2 regions of the Sphingobacterium sp. UBA7625 genome follow, and region 1 is predicted to be linked to the other one. Evidence: riboswitches for the same ligand, from Rfam matches in the RefSeq annotation. Region 1 holds a riboswitch; the other holds the start of a gene.

The links. A riboswitch is a leader RNA that binds a small molecule or an ion and turns the genes downstream of it on or off. The one in region 1 is predicted to bind thiamine pyrophosphate.
Region 2: another riboswitch for thiamine pyrophosphate. It lies ahead of thiM (hydroxyethylthiazole kinase); the one in region 1 lies ahead of thiS (sulfur carrier protein ThiS).

What each region holds. Positions count from the first base shown of each region.
Region 1 covers NZ_DLJD01000027.1:5,081-9,513, forward strand. The annotation lists gene B4G94_RS11530 (alpha-L-rhamnosidase) at 1-2,008, opposite strand, end outside; TPP riboswitch at 2,240-2,335, shown strand; gene thiS (sulfur carrier protein ThiS) at 2,397-2,603, shown strand; gene thiC (phosphomethylpyrimidine synthase ThiC) at 2,650-4,433, shown strand, end outside.
Region 2 covers NZ_DLJD01000021.1:27,927-32,359, reverse strand. The annotation lists gene tenA (thiaminase II) at 1-417, opposite strand, end outside; gene thiD (bifunctional hydroxymethylpyrimidine kinase/phosphomethylpyrimidine kinase) at 401-1,243, opposite strand; gene thiE (thiamine phosphate synthase) at 1,240-1,872, opposite strand; gene thiM (hydroxyethylthiazole kinase) at 1,862-2,665, opposite strand; TPP riboswitch at 2,744-2,836, opposite strand; gene B4G94_RS07545 (VanW family protein) at 3,066-3,908, opposite strand; gene B4G94_RS07540 (hypothetical protein) at 3,962-4,433, opposite strand, start outside.

The sequences.
Region 1 (4,433 bases):
TTTCCGTATCCAAAAATTTAGCGTTGATGGCATCTTTGATCTTTTGGCCTAATTGTTCATATTTCTGCTGGTCGGCTGTTTTTCCAAACATCTTTGCAGCGGAAGCCAGTATCGTTGCATCGACGTAAAAGTACACCGATGAGGTAAGTTCAAGATTAGACTGCGATTTGACCGGTACCCAATCCCCCCGACCGAAGGTAGTCAGTCCACTGGGACTGATTCCGTCCACGTAATCCACATAACGTTTGATATTGTCATAACATTCCGCCAATAAGCTTGCATCGCCGTAAAACAGATAGGTCTGCCATGGAATAATAGCAATGGTGCTTGTCCAGTCCAAGCCATTTGCCGTACCGTACCCCCAGCCCCCAGTGGGAATGATATCCGGCAACACACCGTTTTCCTGTTGCTCGTCCCGATGGTCGGCCATCCATTTCTCGTAAACCGTGATGCCATCAAAATTATAATAAGCTGTTTCAATGGCGAGGTGACCATCCCCTGTCCAGCCATTTTTCTCCCGCTGCGGACAGTCCGTGGGGTAGCCCATCAAATTGGATAAGTAGGCGTTATTGGTTGCTTCCCATAATCCATTGATCAGGGCAGAGGAGGTTTTCAGCTGGCCAATTGGGCGCACATCGCTATGCATAAAATAAGCCGTAACAGCCGACTTGTCCAACACTACCGGTTCACTGCAGCTCAGTTCGACATAGCGGAAACCTTTATAGCCAAATTTCGCCATAAATTCATCCTCCTTCCTACCGCTCAGCGTCAGAATATCAGTTTGAAAGGGCTCCAGTTCTTTATTCCCACGATAATAAACATCAATATTCGACTGGTCCAAGCGTCCATTTGCATGCAATCGTTCACCGTGTTTGATCCTGACCACAGTTCCGGCTTTCCCCTGCATCTTGATCTTTGTCAGGCCAGCCATATTCTGTCCCATATCAAAGACATAGGTACTGTCATTGATCTTTTTCATTGATTTCGGTTCATACGATCTGACCAGGCGTATGGGTACCGTCTGTTGTGAGACAATGTTTGTGGAGGGTGGGGTCCGATACCGAACAGTATGCCACTGCGTGTCGTCAAAGGTCGGCATATCCCATCCCGGCATCTCCAGACGGGCATCATAATGCTCGCCCGTATAGATATTGTTGTAGCGGATAGGTCCTGCAGCAGTTTTCCAGCTTTGATCCGAGCTTATGGTTTCCTCACTGCCATCCTGATAAACAATGCGCAGGTCCAAACAAAATGTCGGGCGGTCACGCCAGGGGGCTTTGTCAAAATCCCATACCGCCAGAGGCTGATGATTATACCAGCCATTTCCCAAGACAACGGCGAGGACATTGTCACCCTGTTGAAGTTGCCGGGTGACGTCTTCCACCACATATAAAGTACGTTTATCAAATCGGGTATACATCGGATCCAGCCTGTGATCGCCGATTTTTTCGCCATTTACCGATAGTTCATAAAGTCCCGCCACAGCAACGTAAGCACGAGCCGACTTGATCGGTTTGGCAGCTTTAAAAGTTCTTCTGAAATAAGGTGCAGGCTGTTCATGGATATTGTGGTTATCGCTAATCCATTTTCCCTTCCAGTGCTCCACTCCCATCATACCGGTTTCGAATGAAGCAATGGAAGACGTGCTTGGCCGTCCATTTTTATCCCAGACCAGGACTTTCCAAAAATATTTTGTCTGCGGTTTCAATGCCCGTCCCTTATAATGGATCAACATGTCGGAATTTAACTGCTTTCCACTATTCCAGCTACCGGCTTTATTCTTCACCAATGCCATTGAATCTGTGTCCACCATAATTTGATAAGCCAATTGCTTTGCGCCCTGCCGTTTATCAGCCAGTTGCCAGCTCAAACGGGGATTTTGCCTATCTACACCCAATGGATTTTGGAGATGCTCACAGCTAAGCGCAATGGGTACACATTCTTTTCGCTGCTGTGCATATAGGACTGTGCCCATGCACAGCATCGTCATCAGTAAAGTCTTCCGCATAGTTGGTTTATACATGTTGATTTCTTGCTTTTCCCACAATAGAATTGAATTTACATCCTGAACGATCATGGATGGATTCAGCAGAAAAACAAGAGGTGTTAAATTGTTTTAGTTGATCCAAAAACGAATATATTAATTATTTTCAACATTGTAAACTATACTGTCCTGTTGGGAAGTATTTAAAATTAATGACGATGTTTTGGATTTTTCATCAAAATAGTCCTATATTAGTTCCAACTTTAGGGGTGTCTGCATGTGCAGGCTGAGATTTTACCCTTATAACCTGATCCAGATCATACTGGCGTAGGGAAAAGTAAGCTGTCTTCCGGATACATTACTGTATCTTGTTGTGGCCATTCCTAAAGTTTTACCAAAAAAATAAAAAGGAATGGAACTTACAATCAATCATCACATCCGATTTTTCGACCCCGCGCCCAACTCTTTAGCCGATCTTTTACAGGTTGAGCTTTCCGGTAAAACACAAGGTGTCGCTGTAGCACTCAACAACCAGGTTATTCCCAAAGACGACTGGTCCAAAACCCACCTGCAATCCAGCGACCAGATCCTGCTTATTACCGCTACACAAGGTGGTTAACTCCCCATGGAACATATTCAAATCAATATACCTAATTCCCATGCACATGACATCAGAAAAAATCACACAGACCGCTTTTCCAAATTCCACCAAGGTTTTTGTCCCCGGAACGCTTTATCCTATCCAAGTGGCTATGCGTCAAATTTCGTTGAGCCCTACCAAATTGAGCAATGGCCAGATCGAAGTAAATCCGCCCATTACCATATACGATACCTCAGGTCCCTACACAGACGGGACGCAGGAAATTGACATCCGCAAGGGGCTTCCCCGCCTTCGGGATCAATGGATCCTGGACCGCAAGGATGTGGAACAGCTGGAAGGCATCAGCTCGACTTACGGTCGGGAACGTCTGGCGGATACAACACTGGACGAGCTTCGATTTGCCTACAGCCATAAACCCAAGGTTGCGGCGCAGGGAAAAAATGTGACACAATTGCATTATGCCAGAAAAGGTATCATTACGCCTGAGATGGAATATGTTGCCATTCGCGAAAACCAACGGATAGCACAGCTGGCTGATAGTACCCCCGGTATGGATCATCAGCATCCGGGCGAGAACTTTGGCGCCCGAACTGCCGGGAAATATATTACACCGGAGTTTGTCCGGGAGGAAATCGCTGCCGGCAGAGCAATTATTCCGAACAATATCAATCATCCTGAAAGCGAGCCGATGATTATCGGCCGTAATTTCCTGGTAAAAATCAATGCCAACATCGGCAATAGTGCGGTCAGCTCCAGCATTGAAGAAGAGGTTGAAAAAGCAGTCTGGGCCTGCCGCTGGGGCGCCGATACGATCATGGATCTGTCTACAGGCAAAAATATCCACGAAACCCGCGAATGGATTATCCGCAATTCACCCGTGCCGATAGGTACTGTCCCGATCTATCAGGCGCTCGAAAAAGTGAAAGGGGTTGCCGAAGATCTCACCTGGGAAATATTTCGGGATACGCTGATTGAACAGGCTGAACAGGGTGTCTCTTATTTCACCATCCATGCCGGTGTCCTACTGCGCTACATTCATTTAACAGCAAAGCGCGTAACCGGTATCGTATCAAGAGGTGGATCCATTATGGCCAAATGGTGTCTTTTTCATCATCAGGAAAACTTTCTTTATACTCATTTTGAAGAGATCTGCCAGATCATGAAGCAGTATGATGTTGCTTTTTCGCTCGGTGATGGCTTGCGTCCGGGCGCCATTGCAGATGCCAATGACGCTGCCCAGTTTGCCGAACTCGAAACCCTGGGTGAGTTGACAAAGATTGCCTGGAAACATGATGTACAGGTGATGATCGAAGGGCCGGGCCACGTTCCTATGCAGCTGATCAAAGAGAACATGGAAAAGCAGCTGGAATGTTGTGACGAGGCGCCATTTTACACCTTAGGCCCCCTGACCACTGATATCGCACCGGGATATGACCACATCACTTCGGCTATTGGAGCGGCAATGATTGGATGGTATGGCTGTGCCATGCTCTGTTATGTAACACCAAAAGAGCACCTTGGACTCCCCAACAAAAAAGATGTGAAAGATGGGGTCATTACTTACAAACTGGCTGCGCATGCTGCAGATCTGGCCAAAGGCCATCCTGGAGCACAGTATCGCGACAACGCCTTGAGTAAAGCGAGATTTGAATTCCGATGGGAGGATCAGTTCAACTTGTCATTGGATCCCGACACTGCCCGTGAATACCACGACGAAACTTTACCTGCAGATGCTGCCAAAGTAGCCCATTTCTGCTCCATGTGCGGACCGAAATTCTGCTCCATGAAAATTACACAGGAAATCCGGGATACCGCCGCACAGGGCATGTTGGAAAAATCACAGGAATT
Region 2 (4,433 bases), on a different contig from region 1:
TTCTTTATAAATCCAAAAGCAGGGTAAAGTCGCAGCCATAGCGACTTCAATAGGTTCAAAGGCAGCTACACTTTTTAAAAAATGCACGTAATGGTGGCAAACTGGTTCTATTTTGTTGTCGTCTTCCGGATCCAGACCAAATTCTTTAAAATAGTTTTCATGGAGCGCTTTTTCGACGATAAGCGCATTGCGTCCAAATTCAAAATAATCCAGGGCTTGTTGATTGTCTGCACTCTTTGCACCGATAAAAGCTAATACACGTCCAAATTCTTCCAGATAGAACGCATCCTGGCGCATATAGAATTGAAATTTGTCCAGCGGTAGACTGCCATTGCTCAGTTCAGAAATAAAGGGCATCGCTAAGATATCAGCATAAATTGGTCTAATAGCATCCCAGGCTTTATCGCTCCATTTCATGAATAATAAGTTTAGAAGGGTTGTGGAAATGATTAAGTGGCCCATTTCCTTTGCCAATCACGAGATCCTTGCTGCCTTTGATTGCCTCGTGGACATAATCTAAAGCAGTAGCGACAGCCTCAGCAAGAGGGAATTGCTGCGCCAACTGGCTCGCTATTGCTGAAGAAAGAGAGCAGCCGGATCCATGTGTATTTTTGCTGTCAATTTTTTGTGATTTAAACACCAATGGTGACGCATGTTGCTGAAAGAGGAGGGAGGTGAGTTCGCTTGTCTGGAGGTGTCCACCTTTAATAAGGACTGACTGACATCCTTTTTCAAGAAGTTCAATGCCTGCTTTTTCCATTTCTTTGACCTCAGCTATGGTTCGTCCGACAAGTACACTGACTTCATCCAGGTTGGGAGTGATAATTGTGGCTTGTGGAAAAAGCAAGTCCATACATGCCTGTATTGTGTCATCATTGATCAATTTGTGACCACTTGTCGACACCATCACAGGATCAAATACGATTGTTCCACGGTAATCTTTCAAATAGCTGCTGATCAGTTCGACAAGCTCAATGTTATGAACCATCCCGATTTTGATCGCATCCGGATAAATATCGTCGAAGATCGCATCCAGCTGCTCACGCACTGCTTGGGTCGGTATCTCGTAAATATTCCGCACCCCTTGTGTGTTTTGTATTGGTAATGCCGTTAAGACGTTCATTGCATAACATCCCAGGGCTGATATGGTTTTCGTATCGGCTTGGATGCCAGCTCCGCCGCTACCATCAAACCCCGCTATGCTCAGAACTGTGGGCACTGTGTATTGTTTCACTATTTTCATGTTAATAATTCCTTTAATTGAGCGCTACGCTCTCTTGGATTTTTACTTTGGCAAATTGCCGAGACGACCGCGATGGAATCTGCGCCAGACAGCCAGGCACTTGCGCTGGTATCCAGGTTCATGCCGCCAATGGCGATCAAGGGCTTTTCGGTTAAATTCCGTAGCTCACCCAGTCCACTGATTCCCCAGGTTGTAATGGTGTCTGTTTTTGTTTTTGTTGGAAAAATTGGACTGACACCAAGATGGTCTACGGCGATCATCTGTTTGCTGTCAAGTTGTGACCGATCTTCGAGCGACCAGCCAATTTGAAGACGCTGTCCGTATTTTTCCTTTATTTCTAAAGGTCGACGATCGCTTTGTCCGACATGCACCCCCCATGCTTCGATTTCAATTGCAATATCCACAGCGTCATTAATGATCAATGGGATTCCGTAACGATCGGTAATCTGTTTTAACTTCTTTGCTTTTTCCAAAAAACCTGCTGGCGTTTCATTCTTTTCGCGTAATTGAATGATATCTACACCGCCGATTATGGCTTCTTCGGCAACATGGAGCCAAGATTGTGGGTAACAGTCCTGTTCGGAGATAACCAGATACAAGGGGTAAGGAAATAGGGGATTAATTGCCATAATGTTTCAGGTTGAGATGCATCCGGATACGCTCATCATTCAGCAGATAGAGCTCATCATAGAGATTCACCTGTAAGGAGCCTGGACCCGAAGATCGCGCTGTTGCCAGTTCACCTGCTAAACTCAAAAGGGAGACACCGGCGGTCGCTGCTTCAAAGGGATGGTCTGTGACCGCTAAAAATGCACCAATGAGTGCAGTTGCGCTACAGCCAAGTCCAGTAACCTGGGGCATCAAGGGGTGTCCATTGTGCACCTCAGCGGTGTGCTGTTTGGACAGGACATAATCTACCTTTCCGGAGATACAGATGATAGACCCCAATTGTTCTTGTAGTGCTTTACCAAAGCCAATCGCGTCCTTACTATCTGCCGTGCTGTCTACGCCTTTGGTATTGACCTGGTTGAAATTGTAAAGGCTCATGATCTCCGATGCATTTCCCCGGATAACGGTTGGTTTTAGTTCCAGGAGATTTGCCAATAAGTCATTGCGAAAAGCGGATATTCCCGCACCCACAGGATCCAATACCCAAGGCCGGCCAATGTTATTGGCGTGTTCTGCTGCTACAAGCATGGACTCGGCGGTAAGTTCACTCAATGTGCCGATGTTAAGTACCAACGACTGGGCAAGGTCAACAACCTCGCGTACTTCCGATGGACTGTGAACCATGACCGGAGAAGCTCCAAGAGCGAGAAGCGCATTGGCGGTGTTATTCATCACCACCAAATTCGTAATATTATGTACAAGTGGTTTTTGTCTTCTGACCTGTGCTAACAGATCGATAATTAAATCTTCCATTCCTTTTGTTTTCTATATTTGCAGGTGGCTTTGTCAGGAAGAAATGAGACAGATGGGCTGTCGGGTATATTTCATTATACCTAAGCGGTTGCTTTTCCCTACGCCGGTATAAACCGAATCAGGTTCGAAGGGACTATCTCAATTCTATACAGAATACCCCCAAAGCCATATCAAACTTAGACAAAAAAAAGGACTTTTTATAACGAGTGTTTTATTCAGTCCCGGAATAGTAAAACTAGACGTTAATCAATAGACCGGAATGCGCGTGTATTTTCAGCCGCATTCGAGCGAGCAAAATAGACTGGGCATATACGAGGGAAGCGATAGGCAAGTAATGATCAATGGCAGGCAAGTCTATTTGCCAAGAATAGTATTGCTCTCAACGATGAATTCGGTGTACTTAAGACGTTATATTGTCTTCAGCTGGCAGTTCCAAATAGTCCGGTGGGATATAAGTGACACGGGCAAAATTTTTAGTCAGGAGTTCTGTATCAACAACCTTTCCGCCCTGAAATTTTAGGAACTTTTCCCGCCAGATTTCATTTTTTCGGTAGAATTGATCTCCGATTTTAAGGAATTGATGCTCTTTTTCAATGACGTGATAGGCAAAATCGAGTTCCTGATCGATCCTCAGTTCACCTTCAAGACATTTTTCGGTAAACCAGAGATTGATCTGAAACGTGTAGACTGTATTGTTGGTAAACTGATAGTCCCGATAGTTGTAAAATACAGTAGCACCACTTCCGAAAGGTAGCACTCGCCCATCATCGGGAAAAGGGTCAAAAGAATGGTGATAACGTTCTGTGACTGTCAGCGGACTATGGATAACAAGCCAATGGATCAGATTGGAGATCTGGCAGATCCCACCACCAATACCGGCCCGTGCTTCACCGAAAGACAATTCCATCCCCGGAAGATAGCCTTTCTTTTGTGTGGGCTGGCCGACCAGTTTACAAAACGAAAACGTTTCACCCGGGCGGATCAGTATACCATTGATTTGCTTTGCCGCAATCTTTAGATTCGTCACTTTGTTGATCTGCAGTTGCATATTGTTTTCCCCCAGCTTCTTTAATAAAACAGACTGGTGTTTTTTGATGCGGCATTGCAACACTGTTGTAGATTTGGTTTTTGTATACTTTTTATTGTCCAGTAACCAAATGGCTTTTCTTTGTGTTCTTCTTGCCCAGACAGCAAGAAGATACAGCAAAGGGTGACGTTGACTTATTAATTTCCGTTTTTTCACTAATAACAAATGATGGTTTATTGCTTCCTTCTATTTCAGTTTGCGCGTTTTAATTATTGAGAATTGGAGGAACTTTTCTTTGTTTGTATTGTTTTAGAGGTGATTTTATTCTGCTTATCAAATACAGTGCTCTCATATTGATAATCGCCCTGTTCTTTTGAGACTATTTTCAATTCCAATGTACCATCACGATAAAACAGGTAGGTGCTTTCGTTGCCTTGCACAGCTATTTTGGATTCGGCAGTGAGCTTCCCTGTGGCGTCAAATACCTGCCACGAAGAGAAATTGTCTGCTTTTGGGTTATCATAATAATACAGTCTACGGTTTTCGATGGCGTCATTTAGCCCTGAAACTTCCTCAATAAGCTGCCCATTTTCATTGTAACGGTAGTCGACCCAATGCATCCGTTGGTAAACGAAGTGGATGGACTCCTCCCGGACCACTTGATATTGATCATTTAAATGATGGATGGAGGCGGACCGTCGCTCAGGATCGGTAATGAGAATAGCATGCGGTAAGTATTGA